DNA from 4 places in the Pseudarthrobacter linnaei genome. Region 2 is predicted to be linked to each of the others. Evidence: riboswitches for the same ligand, from Rfam matches in the RefSeq annotation. Region 2 holds a riboswitch; each other region holds the start of a gene.
The links. Region 2 has a riboswitch for S-adenosylmethionine ahead of ACZYZ3_RS07295 (DUF1737 domain-containing protein). Riboswitches for the same ligand answer to the same signal wherever they lie in the genome.

Region 1 (5,200 bases), on a different contig from region 2:
GGTCACCGACCCCGCCGTTACCCGCGCCGGGGTCGAGGCGTTCATCGCCGATCCGTCCCTGGTCGGAACGCCGTTCCTGGGCCGGTATTTCGTCTGCACCACGTCGGGCACCACCGGGCACCCCGGGATCTTCGTGCACGACCCGCGTTCCCTGGCGGTCTCCCAGTCCTTTATCCTCCGCGTCGACCTGGCCTGGCTGTCTCCGGCCGAGCTGCTGGCGATGGCCCGCCGCGGGCTGCGCTGGGCGGCTGTGGTGGGCACGGGCGGACACTACGCCGGGGCGGGCTGGGTGCAATGGCAGCGCCGGCGCAGCGGGTGGCGGCGGCGGGCGTTCCGGGCGTTCCCGGTGCAGCAGCCGCTGGCGCGGCTCGTGGCAGCCCTGAACGACTACGACCCCTCGGCCGTCACCGGCTACCCGAGTGCCCTCGCGCTGCTCGCCGAGGAGCAGGTGGCCGGCCGGCTCCACCTGAAACCGGTAGTGGTGGAGCTCGCCGGCGAATCCTGCGGCCCGGACGTGCGGGCCCGCATCGCGGAGGCGTTCGGCGCTGCCGTCCACGATGCCTACGCGGCCTCCGAGTTCACCCCGCTGGCATTCGACTGCGCCCGCGGCTGGCTGCACGTCAACAGTGACTGGGCCATCCTGGAACCGGTCGGGGCCGACTACTCACCCACACCGCCGGGGGAGCCGTCCCACACCGCGCTGCTCACCAACCTCGCCAACCGCGTGCAGCCGATCATCCGCTACGACCTCGGCGACTCGGTGCTGGCGAAGACCGGCCCGTGCGGGTGCGGCAGCCCGCTGCCGGCCATCCGGGTCGCGGGCCGCCGTGACGATGTCCTGCGGCTGCTGGGCGCCGACGGCACCACGGTCCGGGTCCTGCCGCTCGCCATCGGATCGGTGGTCAACGAAACGCCAGGACTGCACCGCGGCCAGCTTGTCCAGACAGGTCCGGCGACCCTCCGGCTCCGGCTCGAACCGGAACCCGGTGCCGATGCCGCGGCGGTGTGGCATGCGGCGTCCGGCAGGCTGCTGGAGTACCTTGCCGGGTTGGAACTGGGGAATGTCGACGTCGTCCGCGCGGAAGAACCGCCGGAACAAAGCGGCCTGAGCGGGAAGTTCCGGCAGGTGATCGCCCGGGTCCCGGAATGAGCCGCGGCTGCTAGAAGAACATCGGCGGGGCGTCCAGCACCGTCTCATCGATGCGCCGGGCCTCCCACTGGCTGAACGGCTTGTCCAGCTCGTACTTGCCCTCCCCGGTGCGGTACAGGGTGCGGACCTCGGCGTTGTCCGGGTTGTTGAGCGACTCGAAGTACTCCACGGACCAGTGGAACCATCGCATGCAGAACAGCCGCATGGTGAGCCCATGGGTGACAAACAGTGCGTTGGGGGCGTATCCGGGCCTGGACCAGTGCCGGTACAGGGTCTCCATAAAGGAGGAGATCCGGTCATAGACATCCGAGCCGGACTCGCCTTCGCGGAAGCGGTAGAAGAAGTGGCCGTAGGCGTTACGGAGTTCCTTCTGGTCCTCGATCTCACCGGCGATCTGGAAGTTGGCCCAGTCCTGCTCACGGAGCCGCGGCTCCTCGATCACCCGCTCCACCAGCGCACCGAGGTTGAGCGCCTCCAGGGTCTGGTAGGCCCGCAGGTAGGGGGAGACGTACACGCACACCGGGCGGCCGTCGAGCAACCGCCGGACCTGCTCGCCGGCGGCCCGGGCCTGTTCCACGCCGAGGTCGGTCAACGGAATCCGGTAATCGGGCACCCGGTTGTAGATCGAGGTGTCGGCGTTGGCCGCGGACTGGCCGTGCCGGATCATGATGATTTTCCCGGGCGCACTCATAAACCCCAGCATAGGCGGCAAGCCGGGCAAGACCGGGCAAGCCAAGACCGGGCAAGATAGGAACATGCTCGTTCCCTCCCGCCGCCGTCTGCGCTTAGAAGTCTGGATCGTCCTGGGCCTGTCCCTGGGGCAGTCCGCTGTGTACTCGGTCGTCCAGTTGCTGGACAAGATGACCCGGGCGCCGCTGGCGGAGGGCACCTCCACCCTGAACCGGTCGCAAAGCAACCGCGAATACTTCGATCTCACCTACCAGCTGCTGGACATCTTCTTCGCTCTGGTGCCGGTGGTCCTGGCGCTCTATTTCCTCACCGACCACCGGACGTCAAGCCTGTCCGGAGGCGGCAGCCGCGGCGTCACGGCGTTCCAGAAACTGGGCCTCAATTTCGCCCGCCCCGGCCGGGACCTGCTGCAGGGGTTCGGGCTGGCGGCGCTGATCGGCATCCCGTCCCTGGGCCTGTACGCCGCGGGCCGGGCGCTGGGCATCACGACGGCGATCATCCCCAGCGCGCTGGATTCCTACTGGTGGACGGTCCCGGTGCTGGTCCTCTCCGCGATCCGGCACGGGATAGTGGAGGAAGTGATCGTGGTGGGTTACCTGCTGGACCGGCTCCCTAAGCTCGGCTGGAGCCTGCCGCTGGCGATCTTAGCCAGTTCGATGCTGCGCGGCAGTTACCACCTCTACCAGGGCTTCGGGCCGTTCATCGGCAACGCCATCATGGGCGTCATCTTCGCGCTCGTCTACATCAAGACCCGGCGCCTGATGCCGCTGGTGATTGCGCACGCCGTGCTGGACGTCGTCGCGTTCGTCGGCTTCAGCCTGTTCGGGAAGTCCATCGGCCTCGGATGACCCCGCGCACACCACAAAACCACACACCAACCCTAAAAGCCGGGAGCACGTCCAGCTCAGCCCGGGGCCGGGGCGGCGTTAAAAAGTATCGGCCGCCATCGGTGGGTGACGTCATTGGCACCCGCTGATGGCGGCCGAAGTGTGGGGCGTTAGATGGTGACGGCTCCGGAGGCCGTTTCAAAGGTGACGGAGAGGATGCCGGGCGTCCCGCGGGGAGCGAGCCAGTTCACGGCCACGTCTTCCAGCGGCTTCTCGACCGGGACACCGAGCCATTCGGTGACACGCCCTGCCGAGCCGGCGATCGTGAGGGCGGACATCTTGACGTTGCTCTCGTAGGCTTTCGACGGGTGGAGGTCCGGATCGCCTTCCCATTTGAGCATGTAGGGGACCTGGGGGTCGGCGATGAGCCCGAGGATGCCGATCTGTTTCCAGACCAGTTCTCGGCCGTCCGGGAACTTGCGGTTGCCGTTGACGGCGGCGCGGCCGAGCCGCTCCTCGAACGGGGCGAGGTCGTCAACTTCGACGCACCAGCCCATCCAGCCGCCGCCTGCTTCGGAGCGGGCGCGGACGGCCTGGCCGAAGGGGGCCTTGTCGGACGCGGGGTGGTTCAGGACCTCCACGACCTCGACATATTTGTGTCCCGCGAGCGGGATGATCATGTTGCGGGTCCCGAATCTGGGGTGTACTCCGCCCTTCACGGCTTCGACGCCGAGGGCAGACGCAATTCGTTCGGTGGTGGCAGCTAGGCCATCTTGTTCACAGGCGTAAGAGACGTGATCCATGCGCATGCCCTCATCTTGACACTTTGTGATGCGGCTCTCAGCTTAGGCTGCCCTAACCATGATGGGATGTCCTTTTGGGGGTTTCTCCGCCGGGTATCGGTCCGCGTCACCCCGGCGAACGGCAGGGCTCTCTTGTCCCCGCGGGCCGTGCAACTTCATGTTCATGTCACAAAGGTATCCACAGCCGGAACGGGTTCCTAGACTGGGGGCAGGTCATGAGTGCCAGCGCACAGCCCCGGCTTGCTGGCCGGCAACCCTCGTCACGCGGTGGGGTGCCCCGGGTGAAGACCTGGCCGACCGGCACCCGCCGGACGGCAAGCGCGGCGCCAGTGCAGCCCCGGTCCAATGGGCCCGGGGGATGCCTGGGCCCGGTCCCTTGAGGAGTGTCCCAATGTCCAGCGCCTGGTCCTTTGAAACCCGTCAGATCCACGCCGGCCAGGAGCCGGACAGCGCCACCGGCGCCCGCTCACTGCCGATCTACCAGACGACGTCGTTCGTCTTCCCCAGCGCCGAAAGCGCCGCTAACCGCTTCGCCCTTGCCGAACTGGCTCCCATCTACACCCGGATCGGCAACCCCACCCAGGACGCCGTCGAACAGCGGGTGGCCAGCCTGGAGGGCGGACTCGCGGCGCTGCTGCTGAGCTCCGGCATGGCCGCGGAGACCTTGGCGATCATGAACGTCGCCGAGGCCGGCGACCATGTGGTGGCCAGCCCCAGCCTCTATGGCGGCACGTATAACCTGCTGGCGCACACCCTGAAGAAATTCGGCATCTCCGTCACCTTCGTCGAGGATCCGGACAACCTGGCCCAGTGGCGCGACGCGGTGCAGCCCAACACCAAGCTGTTCTTCGGCGAAGTGGTCTCCAACCCCCGCCAGGACGTGCTGGACATCGAGGGCATCTCGCAGGTGGCACACGAGGCCGGGATCCCGCTGATAGTGGACAACACGCTCTCCACCCCCTTCCTCATCCGGCCTATCGAGTGGGGGGCGGACATTGTGGTGCATTCCGCCACCAAGTACCTTGGTGGCCACGGCGCCGCGATCGCGGGCGTGATCGTGGATTCCGGCAACTTCGACTTCGGCAAGGACCCGGAGCGTTTCCCCGGCTTCAACACCCCGGACCCCACCTACAACGGCCTGGTCTACGCCCGCGACCTCGGCAAGGACGGCGCCCTCGGCGCCAACCTCTCCTACATCCTCAAGGCGCGCGTCCAGCTGCTGCGCGACCTCGGCTCGGCGGTGTCCCCGTTCAACGCCTTCCTCATCGCCCAGGGCATCGAGACCCTGAGCCTGAGGATGGAGCGGCACGTCGCCAACGCCATCAAGGTGGCCGGCTGGCTTGAGGCCAGGGACGACGTCGAATCCGTCGCCTATGCAGGGCTGCCGTCCAGCCCCTGGTACGAGCGCGGCCGCAAGTATGGCCCGAAGGGGACTGGCGCCATCGTTTCCTTCAACATCGCGGGGGGAGCCGAGTCGGGCAAGCGCTTCGTCGACGCCCTGGAACTGCACTCGCACGTGGCCAACATCGGCGACGTGCGCTCCCTCGTCATCCACCCGGCGTCGACCACCCACAGCCAGCTGTCCCCCGAACAGCAGACCGTCGCCGGCGTGAACCCCGGCCTGGTCCGGCTCTCCGTGGGCCTGGAGCACATCGACGACATCCTCGCGGACCTTGACGCCGGATTCCGCGCGGCCAAAACCGCCTGAACACCGCCGGCGCCCGACTCCC
Region 2 (5,200 bases):
GTGGGTGATGAGCGACTTCGAATCGCCCAGGTTGTTCGAGATATCGATGATCCGCAGCGCGTCGAGCAGCGCGAACGCAGCCTCTCTCGCTGAACGCCCGGCGGACGGGGAGAGCTCGAAGGTCAGCACGGTGCCGCCGGCCTTCATTTGCCGGGCGGCCAGTTCGTACTGCGGGTGGGACGGCAGCAGCGGGTACCTGACCCAGCTGACCGCGGGCTGCTCCTCCAGCCATTCGGCAAGCTGCAGCGCGGAGGCGGAGGAATGGTTCACGCGCAGGGCCATGGTCTCCAGCCCCTTGGTCAGCACCCAGGCGTTGAACGCGGAGAGCGCCGGGCCGGTGTGGCGCATGAGCTGCTTGACGGGACCCTCGATGAACTCCTTGGTGCCCAGGATCGCGCCGCCGAGCACCCGGCCCTGGCCGTCGATGTGTTTGGTCCCCGAATACACGACCACGTCCGCGCCGAGCTCCCCGCAGCGCTGCAGCAGGGGGGTGGCAAAGACATTGTCGACGACGACCGTCGCCCCGGCGGCGTGCGCCAGGTCGCTCACGGCGGCGATATCCACAATTTCCTGCATTGGGTTCGACGGCGACTCGAAGAAGACGGCCGTGGTCGGTTCGGACAGCGCGGACCGCCACTGCTCCAGGTCCGGGCCGTCCACAAAGACCGTCTCGACGCCCCAGCGGGGAAGAATTTCGTTGAGGATCACGAAGCAGGATCCGAACAGCGAACGGGCCGCGACCACCCGGTCGCCGGCGGCCAGCAGGGCGCCGAGGGCGGTGAAGACCGCGGACATGCCCGAGGCGGTGGCGAAGCATGCCTCGGTGCCCTCGAGCAGCCGGAGCCGTTCCTGGAAGGTGGCCACCGAGGGGTTGCCGTAGCGGGAGTAGACGAAGCGCTCGTCCTCGCCGGTGAAGGCGCGCTCCGCGGCGGCCGCGGATTCGTACACGAAGCCGGAGTTCAGGAAGACCGGTTCGGACGTTTCCTGGAAGGCGGTGCGGTCGAGTCCGCCGCGGACGGCCTGGGTGTCGGCGCTCCAGCCGGCGGCGTCAGGGTTGAAGGTCACTTAGTGCTTTCCGAGGTGGTGGGCAGGCCGCGGTTCTTCCAGCCGTTGACGGTGCGTTCGCCGTGGCGGTCCGGCTCGCCCTCGAAGCCCTCAAGGACGTTGTAGGACATGAACCCGGCCTCCGTCGCCGCCGTCGCCGCGGCCACGGACCGGGCGCCCGAACGGCACAGGAAGACCAGTTCGGTGCTGCCGCCGGGCGCCTGTTGTTTCAGCTGCAGCGTTAGCTGTTCTATGAAGCGCGCATTGGGGATGCCGCCGGCCAGGTTCCACTGGATGAAGAGCGGGTCATTGCGCTTGATGCCCGCGGCCGCGGTGTCCGGGATGCCGATGTGAGCCCATTCGCCCTCGGTACGGACGTCCACCAGAATGGCGCCGTCCTCCAGCTTGGCCCAGGCCTCCTGCGGGCTGAGGTCCCCGGCGTAGCTCACGCGTGGCCCCCGCCGTCGAACTCGAGATCATCCACGGCATTGGCGACGGCGGCGTCGGCGCTGGCGACCGCGGCCGGCAGCACCACGGCCTGCGCCACGATGACGCGGCCGCCGTTGGACGTGGCGGCCGGGCCGCCGTGCAGCACATAGCCCTCGGCGAGGGCGGCCGAGACGCGCTCGCAGAAGGCGCGGTCATCGGGGCCCGTGAACAGGCGGTATGCCAGTTTCTCCCCGGCGGCACCGTGGACTGCGGGGGCGGGTGCTGTTGCGGGGACAGCGGGGGCGGAAGCGTCAGGCACGACGGATCTCCTTCTTTCACGCTTGCAGCTCGAATGGGTCGATTGCCGAGTATTCACCTGAGGCACCCCGCCGCGAAAGGGAGGGTTGCCGACCGGCCAGTCAGGGCTTGGCGCCGGTTCTCATTACTCACCAAAAACGTAACACCTGCAACGCCGGCAGCACCGCCGCGGCCGTCATGTTAAGTAACGGTCCTTCAAGCAACGCGGGGTCAGCTACGGCCCATCCCGGCGCCCCGGATGGGCGCTAGCTGACCCCGCGTTGTTTCGGTAACGGGCTACTCGATCGTGGCGTACAGCGCGTTGAGCTCCGCCGTGAGCTGCCGGCGCAGCTCCGGCGTGCCGATTTCCTTGCCGTCGATGTGGTTGACGGGCGCCAGCAGCCGGATGCTGGAGATTAGCCACACGGCATCGGCGTCGTACAGGTCGCGGGGCTCCAGCGGGCCGTAGCCCAGCTCCCAGCCCGCGGCCTTGGCCGCGGTGAACAAGGCGCCCTGCGAGGTGCCGGGCAGGATCCCGCTGTCGAGCTGGGGCGTGATGAGCCGCCGGACGGTGCGGACCCCGCCGGCGCCGTCGTCGGTGGTCTCCAGGTGGGCGAGCAGCACGGTCGACGTCGGACCCTCCAGGACCTGGCCGTCCGCGGAGGTGAAGATGACGTCGTCCGCGCCCTGGGCGCGGGCGTAGCGAAGCGCGGCCATGTTGACGGCGTAGGACAGGGTCTTGGCGCCCAGGAGCAGCCACGGGGCCCGTTCCCCGATGTCGCTGTCGTAGCCGCGGTCCAGCAGAATGACGTCGATCCCGGTGTCGCGCTGGCGCCTCCCGGCGGGCCCGGGGGCGGAGGCCTGGACCCAGCAGGTGGGCCCGGGCGCACCTTCGACGCCGCGGGTTACGAGGAGCTTGACCACGAGTTCGTCGTCCCCGACACTTGCGGCGGCCGGCACGTGCCGGCGCCGGTATTCGCTGGTCGCCGTCGTGATGGCCCGGCGCCAGGCGTCCTCGGCCGGGATGTCCAGCTCCAGCAGCCGGGCGGACCCGGCCAGCCGGTCCAGGTGCGCCTGGAGCTTGCGGGGCTGCCCGCCCACGGCCAGCAGCGACTCGAAAACACCGTCGCCGCGGGTGGCGCCCTGGTCCGTCGCCATCAGCTGCGGCCTCGTGGCGTCGGCCAGCCGACCGCCGTCGAACGCGGGATCCAGGAACACCAGCACCGGGACGGGGGCGGGGACGGCAGCAGGAGAAGTCATGGCTTCAGCTTAGTGCGGCGGGCTGCGGGATAGGATTTGACGGTTGCCCGTTCCGGAACTGTTCCGCGGGTCTGGAGCTTGAGGGGTTCGTCTGTGTTGTGGCCATTTTCCCTGGCGGAATCCCTGCCCTCCTGGGTGATCCTGATCCTCACCGTCGTTGACCTCGCCATCCGGGTGCTGGCACTCGGCATCATCCCCGGAAACCGGCGCCCCACCACGGCCATGGCCTGGCTGCTGATCATCTTCTTCGTCCCGGCCGTGGGCCTGGTCCTCTTCCTGCTCTTCGGCAATTTCCGGCTCTCCCGCAAGCGCCGGGCACAGCAGGACGCCGTGAGCACCCGGGTACGCGCCGGCGCCTCCGACCTGGCGATGCTGGAAAGCCGCTACGAGGGCCCGGAATGGGTCTCCTCCGCGGCGGAACTGAACAAGACTCTGGGCTCGCTGCCGATGGTGGACGGCAACCGGGTGGAGCTCCTGCCCGGCTACCCGACCTCGATCAAGGCGATGGCGGCCGCCGTCCGGGAGGCCAAGGAATTCGTCAACGCGGAGTTCTACATTTTGAGCTCGGACCATGTCACGGACGAGCTGTTGACCGCAATGGAGGAGGCCGCCGACCGCGGCGTAAAAGTCCGCCTCCTGTTCGACCACCTGGGGACCCTGCGCATCAAGGGCTACAGCCGTTTGATCGCCCGGCTCAAGGCCAGCAAGATCCGCTGGCGGCCCATGCTGCCGCTGAACCCGCTGCAGGGGCAATGGCGCCGGCCGGACCTGCGCAACCACCGCAAGATCATGGTGGTCGACGGTGAGATCGCGTTCACCGGGTCGCAGAACCTGATCGAGCCCTCCTACAACAACCCGCGGCACCGCAAGATGGGCCGCGAATGGGTCGAGCTGATGGCGTCCCTGCGCGGGCCGATCGTCACCACCCTCAACGTCGTCTTCGCCACCGACTGGCTCAGTGAAACCGACGAATCCCTCGAGGACCAGCTCGCGCACCGGCCCGAACTGCACGCCGGGCACGTCACGGCCCAGGTGGTGCCCAGCGGCCCCGGCTTCATCACCGAAAACAACCTGCGGCTCTTCAACACGCTGATCTACTCCGCGCAGCGCAAGATCTCGATCTGCAGCCCCTACTTCGTCCCCGATGATTCGCTGCTGTATGCGGTGACGACGGCGGCGCAGCGCGGCGTCGACGTCGAGCTCTTCGTCTCGGAAAAGGGCGACCAGTTCCTGGTCCACCATGCCCAGCAGTCCTACTACGAGGCGCTGCTGGAGGCCGGGGTGCGGATCTACCTCTATAAGGCCCCGTTCGTGCTCCATGCCAAGCACTTCACGATCGACAACGAGGTGGCCGTGCTGGGTTCCAGCAACATGGACATGCGTTCCTTCTCGCTGAACCTCGAGGTCTCGGTGATGCTCCTGGGGGAGGACATCGTGCAGCGGATCAGCGTCGTGGAGGACACATACCGGGACATTTCGCGCGAACTGACGCTCGAGGACTGGATGAAGCGGCCGATGGGGGTCAAATACGTGGACAACGTCGCCCGGCTAACGGCGACGCTGCAGTAGCCGGCACCCGCCGCAGCCCAGGCGCCCGCCGCAGCCCGGGTGCGCGCCGCAGCGGCGCGGTTGTCAGCCGGGCGGGAACTCCGCGCCGAGCGCCGAAAGGACCCCGAAGGCCTTGGTCCGGATCTCCTCGTACTCCTCCTGAGGCGAGGAATCCGCCGTAATCGCGCCGCCGACGCCCAGGCTGAGTCCGGTGCCGCCTCCGGGCAGCTTCCTCAGGAGGAGGGTGCGGATCGCGACCGCCAGGTCGGTCGCGCCGTTGAGCGAGAAATAGCCGATAGCTCCGGAGTACACGCCCCGGGGGGCGCCCTCGAGCCGGTCCAGGATGGCCATGGTGCTGACCTTGGGGGCGCCGGTCATGGAGCCGGCCGGGAAGCAGGCCGCGACGGCTTCGGCCCGCGGCATCCCGGGCCGAAGCCGGGCATTGATGGTGCTCACCATCTGGTGGACCGTGGCGTAGCTTTCGATCGCGCAGAGCCGGCTGACCGACACCGAGCCGGGCACGGCGAAGTGGCTGAGATCGTTGCGCAGCAGGTCCACAATCATGATGTTCTCGGCGCGGTCCTTCGGGGAGGACTCCAGCTCATGCCGCAACAGTGCGTCC
Region 3 (5,200 bases), on a different contig from region 2:
TCACGACGATGGGGGCCACGGTGACGCTCACGGACGGCACCCTGACCGTCACCGGCGGCCCGGAGATCAAGGGTTCGGACTTCGCCGAGACCAGCGAGCTTGCCCCCACCGTCGCCGCGCTCTGCGCCCTGGCCAGCGGCCCCTCGCGGCTGAGCGGCATCGCCCACCTCCGCGGGCACGAAACAGACCGGCTGGCCGCCCTCGTCGCCGAGATTAACCGCCTGGGCGGCGACGCCGAGGAGACCTCCGACGGCCTCATCATCCGGCCCGCCCCGCTGCACGGCGGCGTCGTCCGCAGCTACGCCGACCACCGCATGGCCACGGCCGGCGCCATCCTGGGCCTCGCCGTTCCCGGCATCGAGGTCGAGGACATTGCAACCACCGCCAAGACCATGCCCACCTTCCCTCAGCTCTGGAAGTCCATGCTCGCCCAGGGCGCCGCCGGCAGCGCAGCCCCCGCAGACTCAGCCGCCGCAACGAAGGGCACCTCCGGTGGCACGCAGCACTGACTCCTGGGACGAATCCGACGTCCGGATCCGCCCCAACAAGAAGGGCACGCGGCCCCGCACCAAGGACCGGCCCGCCTACGACGACGCCGTCACCGGGCGGATCGTCACCGTTGACCGCGGACGCTACACCGCCGTCGTCGCCGAGGGCACCCCCGAGGAACGCAAGATTATTGCCGCCCGGGCCCGGGAACTGCGCCGCAACCCCGTCGTCGCCGGCGACTTCGTCTCCCTCGTCGGGGACGTCAGCGGCGAACCCGACACCCTGGCGCGGCTGGTCAAGATCCAGGACCGCAAGACGCTGCTTCGGCGCAGCGCGGACGACACGGACCCGATCGAGCGTGCTGTGGTCGCCAACGCCGACACCCTGGTGATCGTGGTGGCGGCCGCCAATCCGGAGCCCCGGACCGGGTTCATCGACCGCGCCCTCGTGGCTGCGTATGACGCCGGCATCGAGCCGCTGCTGCTCGTCACCAAGGCCGACGTCAAGGATCCGGCGGAACTCCTCTCCAACTACCAGCACCTTGCCTTTCCGGTGATCATCTCCAAGACGGCGGACTCCGCCGCCTCCGGCATCGATGCCCGCTCGGATGACGGGCTCTCCGCCCGGCTGGACAAGGACGCCGTCTCCCAGTTGCGCGCCCACCTCGACGGGAAGGTCACCGTCATGCTGGGCCACTCCGGCGTCGGCAAGTCCACCATGGTCAACGCCCTGACCGGCGCCGAGCGCGCCACCGGCGGCGTGAACGCCGTGACCGGGCGCGGCCGCCACACCTCCTCCTCCGCCCTGGCCCTCAAGGTCAACGATGCGCCTCCGGGCAGCTGGATCATCGACACCCCCGGCATCCGTTCCTTCGGCCTGGCCCATGTGGATCCCGACCGGATCCTGCGGTCCTTCCCCGACCTCGAGCCCGGCACCGACGACTGTGAGCGGGGCTGCAAGCACGATTCCAGCGCCGTCAACTGCGGGGTGGACGCCTGGGTGGCCGCCGGCCGGGCCGGCGAATCCGGGCCCGCCCGGCTCGCCTCACTCCGCCGCCTGCTGGGGACCGACCCGCGGATGGAAGCACAGGACGTCAAGGAACTGGGGACCGTCTCGTAGCCCGGCACTGCGGCGGGCCGGGCCGTCAGCCAGCGCGCGGCGGGCCGTATCCCGCGGCATCCCGCGGCGCAGCCACGTGGCCTCCCGCCCCGCCGCCCGCTTTGGCGGTAGTTTGGAACCATGAGTCAACCCGCTTCGAGCTACAACGATGACCTGCGCCTTGCCCATGTACTGGCAGATTCCGTAGATTCCCAGACCATGAGCCGCTTCAAGGCGCTTGACCTTCGGGTTGAGACGAAGCCGGACCTGACGCCGGTGACGGATGCCGACAAGTCGGTGGAGGAAGCCATCCGCGGCCAGCTCTCCCGCTCCCGTCCCCGCGATGCCGTCCTCGGCGAGGAGTTCGGCAGTTCCGGCCACGGCTCCCGCCGCTGGATCATCGACCCGATTGACGGGACCAAGAATTTCGTCCGCGGCGTCCCCGTCTGGGCGACGCTGATCGCCCTCGTCGACGAGGGCGAACCTGTCGTCGGCGTGGTCAGCGCCCCGGCGCTGGGCAAGCGCTGGTGGGCCGCCAAGGGCGCCGGAGCCTACATGGGCCGTTCGCTGGCGGCCGCGACCCGGCTGAAAGTCTCCAACGTCTCCGAACTCTCGGACGCGTCCTTGTCCTATTCCAGCCTGGGCGGCTGGAAGCAGCGCGGCAACCTCGACGAGTTCCTTGGCCTCACCGAAGAGGTCTGGCGCACCCGTGCGTACGGGGACTTCTGGTCCTACTGCCTCGTGGCCGAAGGTGCCGTCGACATCGCCTGCGAGCCCGAACTGAATCTCTACGACATGGCCGCGCTGGTCCCGATTGTCACGGAGGCCGGCGGGCGCTTCACCTCCCTCGAAGGCGAGGACGGCCCCTTCGGCGGCAACGCCCTGGCCACCAACTCCATCCTGCACTCGGAGGTCCTCAAGCGCCTCAACCCGGGCCTGGACGACCTGCTCTAGAGAAGTCCCGTAACAAAGCGCTTCACATTCCTGCCCCGTCTTTTCTGCAGCAGCGGGCGTGACCTACGCTCGATGCAGGTCACGAGTGCCAGCGCGAAACCCCGGTTTGCTGGCCGGCAACCCTCCATTCGCGGCGGGGTGCCCCGGGTGACGACCTGGCCGGTCCGGTCCGGACCCGGCAAGCGCGGATCCCCGGTGCGTGGGGTCCTTTTCGAGCGAGGTCCCATGACGACTGCCACCATTCCCGCCACTCCTGAATTCCAAGCCGGCGCCAGCCAGGCCCGTCCCGACGCGCGGTTCGCCGTGGCCCGCCGCCCGCTGGCCGCGGTGACCGGCGCCGAGATCCAGGCACCGCTGATCCAGGGCGGCCACGTCCGCTACGCCAACCTGGACTACGGCGCCTCGGCCCCTGCCCTGTCCGTCGTCTCGGCCTACCTCAATGAGATCCTGCCGTTCTACGCCAGCGTCCACCGCGGCGCCGGCTACGCCTCGCAGATCAGCACTTCGGTCTACGAGAACGCCCGCACGATTGTCCGGGAGTTTGTGGGCGGCCGGCCGGACGACGCGGTGATCTTCACCCGGAACACCACCGATTCCCTGAACCTGCTGGCCGGCTGCCTGCCCGCCGCCGGCGGCGTGCCCACCGGCGAGGTGCTCTACCTCGACATCGAGCACCACGCCAACCTGCTGCCGTGGCAGCGCGTCCCGCACCGCAGCGTCATCGCCGCCCCCACGCTCGCCGCCACCCTGGAACTGCTCCGTGCGGAGCTCGCCCACGGCGGCGTCAGCCTGCTCGCCGTGACCGGCGCCTCCAATGTCACCGGCGAGATCCTGCCGATCCGGGCCCTGGCCGCCCTGGCCCACGACTACGGCGCCCGGATCGTCGTCGACGCCGCCCAGCTGGCGCCGCACCGGCGGATCGACATCGCCGCGGACGACGTCGACTACCTCGCCTTCTCCGGGCACAAGCTCTACGCACCGTTCGGCGCCGGGGTTTTGGTCGGCCGCCCCGACTGGCTCGACGCCGGTACCCCGCACCTGGCCGGCGGCGGGGCCGTGCAGGACGCCCGGATTGACAGTGTCAGCTGGACCACCGGCCCCGCCCGGCATGAAGGCGGCTCCCCCAACGTCCTCGGCGCCGCTGCCCTGGCCCGGGCCACCCAGGTGATCGCGGACCTGGACGTGGACCAGTGGCACGCGCACGAAAACGCGATCCGGTCCTTCCTCGTCGAGGGCCTCGCCCGGATCGACGGCGTGACGGTCCACCAGATCTTCCCGGACAGTGCATCCTTCGACTCTCCGGCAGGCGCCGGGCCTGTCAACGCCGCGGGTACCGGCACAATCGGCGTCGTCAACTTTTCGGTGGAAGGCTACGACGCGGGCCTCGTGGCGGCGTACCTGTCGGCCGAACACGGCATCGGGCTGCGGGACGGCCGCTTCTGCGCGCACCCCCTGCTCCGGCGGCTCGGGCTGCCCTCGGGCTCCCTGCGGGCCAGTTTCGGCCTGGGATCCCGGCTGGAAGACGCCCAGCGGCTGCTGGCCGCCCTCCAGGAGCTGCGCCGCACCGGCCTCGGCTGGGACTACGTCGTGGATGCCGGACGCTGGGTGCCGTCCAACGACACCCGCACCTACCCGCATTGGGCCCCCAACACGCCCGGCACCGCCGGCGCGGCGCCCTGCACCCAGCACTGACGTCCCCGGTGAGGTCCCGGTGAGGTCCCGGTGGGGCTCCCCCGGGTGTCACGGAGGGGTCCCGGTGAGGTCCGGTGGGGGCGACGGCCCTGCCGCGTGCGGTAAATTCGAAAGGTACCAACCCGGACCTGCCGAAGGAGATCGCACGTGACACGCGGCGGACCCAAGCTGCATCAGGAACGCCGCCAGGAGCTGGGGCAGAGCTTCCAGGACGGCGGGGAACACTACGAACGCGTCCGCCCCGGGTACCCTGCCGACTCGGCTGACTGGCTGATCCCCGCGGGCGCGGGGGACACCGCGGACCTCGGCGCCGGAACCGGTAAGTTCACGGCACTGCTGGTCGGGCGCGGCCTGCACACGGTCGCGGTGGACCCTTCCGCCGACATGCTGGACCAGCTGCGCCGGACGCTTCCGGGCGTCACCGCCGTCGTAGGGACCGCCGAGCACACCGGGCTGCCCGCCGGGGCGTTCGACGTCGTGACCGTCGCCCAGGCCTGGCACTGGTGCGATCCGCTCGTGGCCAGCACGGAGATCGCACGGATCCTCCGCCCCCACGGTGTGCTGGGGCTGATCTGGAACCAGCTGGACACCTCCGTTCCCTGGGTGCACCGCCTCTCGCGCATCATGCATGCCGGCGATGTCCACAAGCCCGATTTCAGACCGCCCCTCGGCCCGGAATTCACGGGGCTTCAGAGCCACCTCACCCGCTGGGAAGATCCGGTGTGCACCGCTGACATCATGGAGCTGACGAAGTCCCGCAGCTACTATCTGGCGGCCAATGAGGCGACCCGGGCCAAGGTCCTGGGCAACCTCGACTGGTACCTGCACGAGCACCTCGGCCACCACCCCGGAGAGGTCCTCCCGCTCCCTTACCTGACGCAGAGCTGGCGGGCCGTCCGGGCCTGACTCCGGCGGGGGCCTGACTCCGGCGGGCCGTCGGGGCCTGACTCCGGCGGGGCGGCACGAC
Region 4 (5,200 bases), on a different contig from region 2:
GCGTCGAGAACGCCATCAATGACAAGCTGTACACCACGGTTGAGGACGCGCTCGCCACCATCGATGCCCTCGGTGCCGGCGAGAACGGCCGCTACATCACGGCGCTGACCTTCGGCAACGTGCACGGCGTCTACAAGCCCGGCGGCGTCAAGCTCCGCCCGGAGATCCTCAAGGACATCCAGGAGCAGGTCGGCGCCAAGATCGGCAAGGCCAACCCGTTCGACCTGGTCTTCCACGGCGGCTCCGGGTCCTCCGAAAAGGAGATCGCCGACGCCGTCTCCTACGGTGTGATCAAAATGAACATCGACACCGACACCCAGTACGCCTTCACCCGGCCCGTGGCGGACCACATGTTCCGCAACTACGACGGCGTGCTCAAGGTCGATGGCGAAGTCGGCAACAAGAAGCTGTACGACCCGCGCGTCTGGGGCGCCTCCGCCGAGGCCGGCCTCGCGGCCCGCGTGGTCGAGGCTGCCCAGCAGCTCGGCTCCACCGGCAGGACGTTCTAGGCATGTCGGAGGATTTCCGCCGGAACCTGATGGGTCCCGAGCCCACGCTCCTGCCCGCCGAAACCGAGGTCTACGCGGCGCTGGACGCGGGCCAGGAAGCCCTGGACCTGGTGGAAAAGCACCCGACGTCCTCGCTGCTGTGGGCCGTGCTGGCCGAGGAAGCGTGGAGCGAGGGCCGGACCATCGATTCCTACGCCTACTCCCGTGTCGGCTACCACCGCGGCCTGGATTCGCTGCGCCGCAACGGCTGGCGCGGCGTCGGGCCCATCCCGTGGGAACACGAACCGAACCGCGGCTTCCTCCGGGCCCTGTATTCCCTGGGCCGGGCGTCCGCTGCGATCGGCGAGGCCGAGGAACTGGAGCGGATCGAGAAGTTCCTCAAGGACTCGGACCCCGCCGCCAAGGCAGCCATCGAAGCCGAAAAGCGCTAACCGCCAACAACAACGCGGGGTCACTTACGGCCCATTCCGCACACCGGGATGGGCGGGAAGTGACCCCGCGTTGTTTGTTAAAGTCCGACGGCGGGCGTCCACCAGTTGGGTGGGCGCCCGCCGTTGTCGTTTCGGAGAACTAGCTGGGCTTGGCCAGACCGGTGCGGGCCATGGCGTCCGCGTAGACGGCGCCCATCTCTTCAAGGTACTGCTCCTGGCGGGCCGGCGTGCCGGCGAAGGCGCGGCCGCTGAGCGAGCGGACCTTGTAGGTCTTGAGGCCGCGGCGCCAGATCATGGGCACCTCGGTCTTGAGGAGCAGGTTCGCGAGGCGGTTGGCTTCGGTGCCGTGCGCCACAATCACTGAGGCGCGGGGTACGACGGCGAGGAATTTCAGCAGAGGCTTCAGGCCTGCGGAAATCTGGTCCGGCGTGAACTTGCCGTTGGGCTCGCCTGGCACGTACCAGGGGTGGACGTTCCAGGGCATGACGTACTCGGGCCGCAGGCCGAGCTTCCACTGGACGCCGAGCAGGCGGGTGGCAGCTTCCTCGTCACCGGCGGTGATGAAACCCGACTCGTCCTCGGTTCCGATGTTGGAGAAGAGGCTGATGATCCGGCATTCGTCGACGTCGTGCAGCGGGTCCACGTACGGGACGTTCATGCCAGCTTTGGTTGCCTGCAGCGTGTCGCACAGTTCGTTGACTGCTGCAACGCTAGGTTCGTAGCGGCGGCTCAGAAGCTGTTCGCGTGAATTTTCAGTGGCCAAGGCTGTCATATATTGCTGAGTCTCCTGCGGGATTGGTAAAGCTGCCAGACCGTACGCGGCATGCCGGGTACCGGGGCATGACAAGTACGGTGTGGTTTGAAAATGTGGTGTGGACCGATTCCTGGTCGATCCTTATTAGTCTATCAAGCCCTGCGAAATGACGTTTCTGCCCAGACCCGGTCACCAGAGCCGCGCGGTGGCCCGGCGGGCGCCTTCCCCCAGGGATTCCAGCTTGGCAAAGGCGATTTGCGGGTGCACCCGTCCGCCGAGACCGCAGTCTGTGGAAGCAATCACATTTTCCCGGCCCACCAGCTGGGCAAAGCGTACGATCCGGTCCGCCACCAGGTCCGGGTGCTCGACGACGTTGGTGGCGTGGGAGACGACGCCGGGGATGATCACTTTTCCGTCGGGGAGCTGGGTGTCCTCCCAGACGCGCCACTCGTGCTCGTGGCGGACATTGGCGGCCTCGAAGGAGTAGCCGCCGGCATTGACCTGCAGTACGGAGCCGAGGATGTCCGCGAAGGGGATGTCCGTGGTGTGCGGGCCGTGCCAGGAACCCCAGCAGACGTGCAGACGGATCTGCTCCTGGGGGAGGCCGCGCAGGGCCCAATTGGTGGCTTCAACCCTGAGCTGGATGAATTTGAGATAATCCGCCAGAGCCGGTTCCGGGTTGATCTGGTCCCAGCTTTCGGCCAGCGACGGATCGTCGAGCTGGACCGTGAGTCCGGCGTCGACGATGGCCTTGTACTCCTCGCGCATGGCGTCCGCGCAGGCGTAGAGGAGTTCCTCATCGGTCTTGTAGTACTCGTTGGCGACGCGGGCGCAGGAGCCGGGGGAGAGGGAAGCGACGAAGCCCTCGGCCAGTCCGGCGGCGGCCAAGCCGGTTTTGAGGTTGGCGATATCCGAGCCCACGAGGGCCTGCCCGGTGTAGCTCAGCGGGCCGGCAATCTTTGGCTGCGTGACACTCTTGCGGTGGGCCAGGATCCCGGAGAACGGATCGTTGTAGGCCTCATTGAACTTCTGCCGGTCGCGCCGGTCCGGGAAGGAGGTCAGCACGATGTGGCCCGGCGTGGAGCGGTGCACCGCGGCGTCAGCCCAGCGGTCGACGTCCGTCGGCTCAAGGCCGCCGAGCCGGCTGAAGGAGTAGTTCCACCATGCGCCGTAGTCCACCGGGCCGGACATCGTATGCCCGTATTCGCCGTCGTTGGGGATGTCGATGCCGAGGTTTTTCTGGTGCTGGACGATGTCCACCACGGAGGTTTCCAGCAGATCCAGGAACTCGGGGGTGACGCCGTCTGCTTCCTTGGCCTCGTTCGCGGCGATGAGCTCGGGGGTGCGGGGCAGGGATCCGGCGTGCGTGGCGCGGATATGGTCGGTGTTCTGGCGCATGGGGCGCTTCCTTTCCATCGGTCCTGGCGGTAGCACCCTTTGCCGCCACAAGGCCGTGGCCGGGACAGGGTTGCTGCGGCGTCAATGGTCCAGGTCCCTCGGCCGCTCGGGATGGTCAGCTCTCACTTAATTCCACCCGGCCTGCCGGCGCAAGTGCGTGCGCCGAAGTTCCGCGGGCTGGACGCCGGGCCGCGGGCAGCGGCCGGCGGGAAGTCCATTGGATGGTCAAATGAACTGCCGCGACCGTGATCGGCTAAACTTGGGTGGTAAGAGCCCCGGACTCTGGCGTTGATGGTAAGAGCACAGCGGTAGATTCGGGGCATTCTCATGAACGGCGCTGAGCTCCGGTGACCACCCAGGTGAGTCACGCGGACTTCGGCCCGAACGAATGGGGGAGGATCCCATGCCAGCAATCGTGATCGTCGGAGCCCAATGGGGCGACGAAGGCAAAGGTAAGGCCACTGACCTGCTTGGTGGCCGAGTCGACTACGTCGTCAAGCCCAACGGCGGCAACAATGCCGGGCACACCGTCGTCGTAGGCGGTGAGAAGTATGAGCTCAAGCTCCTTCCGGCCGGCATCCTGAGCCCCAACGCGGTTCCGATCATCGGTAACGGCTGCGTGGTGAACCTCGAGGCGCTGTTCCAGGAGATCGACGGACTCGAAGCCCGCGGCGCCGACACCTCCAAGCTGCGTGTCTCCGCCAACGCCCACCTCGTGGCGCCCTACCACCAGGTCCTGGACAAGGTCACCGAGCGTTTCCTCGGCTCCCGCGCCATCGGCACCACCGGCCGCGGCATCGGCCCGGCTTACATGGACAAGGTGGCCCGCCTCGGCATCCGCGTCCAGGACGTCTTTGACGCCTCGATCCTGCGCCAGAAGGTCGAAGGGTCGCTGCGGCAGAAGAACGAGCTTCTGGTCAAGGTCTACAACCGCCGCGACATCGAGGTGGATGAGATCGTGGAGTACTTCCTGTCCTTCGCCGAGCGGCTCCGCCCGCTGGTCATCGACAGCACCTATGTCCTGAACACCGCCCTGGACGAGGGCAAGGTGGTCCTCATGGAGGGCGGCCAGGCCACCTTCCTGGACGTCGACCACGGCACCTACCCCTTCGTGACCTCCTCGAACCCGACGGCCGGCGGCGCCTCCGTGGGCTCGGGTATCGGCCCCACCCGCATCTCGCGCTCCATCGGCATCATCAAGGCGTACACCACCCGGGTGGGCGCAGGCCCCTTCCCCACGGAGCTGTTCGACGAGATGGGCATGTACCTGCAGAAGACGGGCGGGGAGTTCGGTGTCAACACCGGCCGGCCGCGCCGCTGCGGCTGGTACGACGCCGTGCTGGCGCGCCACGCCTCGCGCGTCAACGGGTTCACGGACTACTTCGTCACCAAGCTGGACGTGCTCACGGGCATAGAGCAGATCCCGGTCTGCGTGGCCTACGACGTCGACGGTGTCCGGCACGATGAGATGCCGATGACGCAGACCGAGTTCCACCACGCCAAGCCGATCTTTGAGTACTTCGAAGGCTGGACCGAGGACATCACCGGCGCCCGCACCCTGGAGGACCTCCCCGAGAACGCCAAGAACTACGTGCTGGCCCTCGAGAAGCTCTCCGGCACGCGCTTCTCCGCGATCGGCGTCGGCCCGGACCGCGACCAGACCATCGTGATCAACGATTTGATCAACGACTGACGCATCAGAAGCTGACGCACGACGGCGGCGGGTCACCTGAAAAGGTGACCCGCCGCCGTCGTTAAGCCGTCCCGCCGCAGTCCATCCGGGTCGCGGGTAAGGTGCGGGCTCGCCGTTTCGTTACGGCGAGCCCGCACGTTTGCCGCGAGTTCGGTAGCCGAACCCGCGGGAGGCGTTAGGCCAGGACCTGCCGCTTGGAGGAAATGACCCCGGTGTCGAAGCCGGCCAGGTGCAGGCCGCCGTGGAACCGGGCATGCTCAATCTTCACGCAGCGGTCCATCACGACGTCGAGCCCGGCAGCTTCCGCTTCCTTCGCGACGTCCTCGTGCCAGGAGCCGAGCTGCAGCCAGAGCGTCTTGGCGCCGGCGGCGATGGCCTCGTCCAGGACACCCGGCAGGTCATCGTGCTTGCGGAA

Region 1: another riboswitch for S-adenosylmethionine. It lies ahead of ACZYZ3_RS10755 (bifunctional o-acetylhomoserine/o-acetylserine sulfhydrylase); the one in region 2 lies ahead of ACZYZ3_RS07295 (DUF1737 domain-containing protein).
Region 3: another riboswitch for S-adenosylmethionine. It lies ahead of ACZYZ3_RS11200 (aminotransferase class V-fold PLP-dependent enzyme); the one in region 2 lies ahead of ACZYZ3_RS07295 (DUF1737 domain-containing protein).
Region 4: another riboswitch for S-adenosylmethionine. It lies ahead of ACZYZ3_RS19035 (cobalamin-independent methionine synthase II family protein); the one in region 2 lies ahead of ACZYZ3_RS07295 (DUF1737 domain-containing protein).

The regions. Positions count from the first base shown of each region.
Region 1 covers NZ_JBVAYX010000009.1:113,178-118,377, reverse strand. The annotation lists gene ACZYZ3_RS10775 (phenylacetate--CoA ligase family protein) at 1-1,150, shown strand, start outside; gene ACZYZ3_RS10770 (histidine phosphatase family protein) at 1,161-1,841, opposite strand; gene ACZYZ3_RS10765 (CPBP family intramembrane glutamic endopeptidase) at 1,906-2,688, shown strand; gene ACZYZ3_RS10760 (VOC family protein) at 2,838-3,476, opposite strand; SAM riboswitch class IV at 3,682-3,797, shown strand; gene ACZYZ3_RS10755 (bifunctional o-acetylhomoserine/o-acetylserine sulfhydrylase) at 3,862-5,178, shown strand.
Region 2 covers NZ_JBVAYX010000005.1:171,574-176,773, reverse strand. The annotation lists gene ACZYZ3_RS07305 (O-succinylhomoserine sulfhydrylase) at 1-1,065, opposite strand, end outside; gene ACZYZ3_RS07300 (rhodanese-like domain-containing protein) at 1,062-1,493, opposite strand; gene ACZYZ3_RS07295 (DUF1737 domain-containing protein) at 1,490-1,792, opposite strand; SAM riboswitch class IV at 1,806-1,920, opposite strand; gene ACZYZ3_RS07290 (aminodeoxychorismate lyase) at 2,068-3,030, opposite strand; gene cls (cardiolipin synthase) at 3,124-4,599, shown strand; gene pabB (aminodeoxychorismate synthase component I) at 4,663-5,200, opposite strand, start outside.
Region 3 covers NZ_JBVAYX010000010.1:59,665-64,864, forward strand. The annotation lists gene aroA (3-phosphoshikimate 1-carboxyvinyltransferase) at 1-509, shown strand, start outside; gene rsgA (ribosome small subunit-dependent GTPase A) at 493-1,608, shown strand; gene hisN (histidinol-phosphatase) at 1,729-2,541, shown strand; SAM riboswitch class IV at 2,619-2,732, shown strand; gene ACZYZ3_RS11200 (aminotransferase class V-fold PLP-dependent enzyme) at 2,767-4,233, shown strand; gene ACZYZ3_RS11205 (class I SAM-dependent methyltransferase) at 4,381-5,139, shown strand.
Region 4 covers NZ_JBVAYX010000038.1:15,245-20,444, forward strand. The annotation lists gene fbaA (class II fructose-bisphosphate aldolase) at 1-509, shown strand, start outside; gene ACZYZ3_RS19025 (DUF3151 domain-containing protein) at 512-940, shown strand; gene ACZYZ3_RS19030 (uracil-DNA glycosylase family protein) at 1,080-1,712, opposite strand; gene ACZYZ3_RS19035 (cobalamin-independent methionine synthase II family protein) at 1,884-3,092, opposite strand; SAM riboswitch class I at 3,104-3,210, opposite strand; gene ACZYZ3_RS19040 (adenylosuccinate synthase) at 3,496-4,785, shown strand; gene ACZYZ3_RS19045 (CoA-binding protein) at 4,961-5,200, opposite strand, start outside.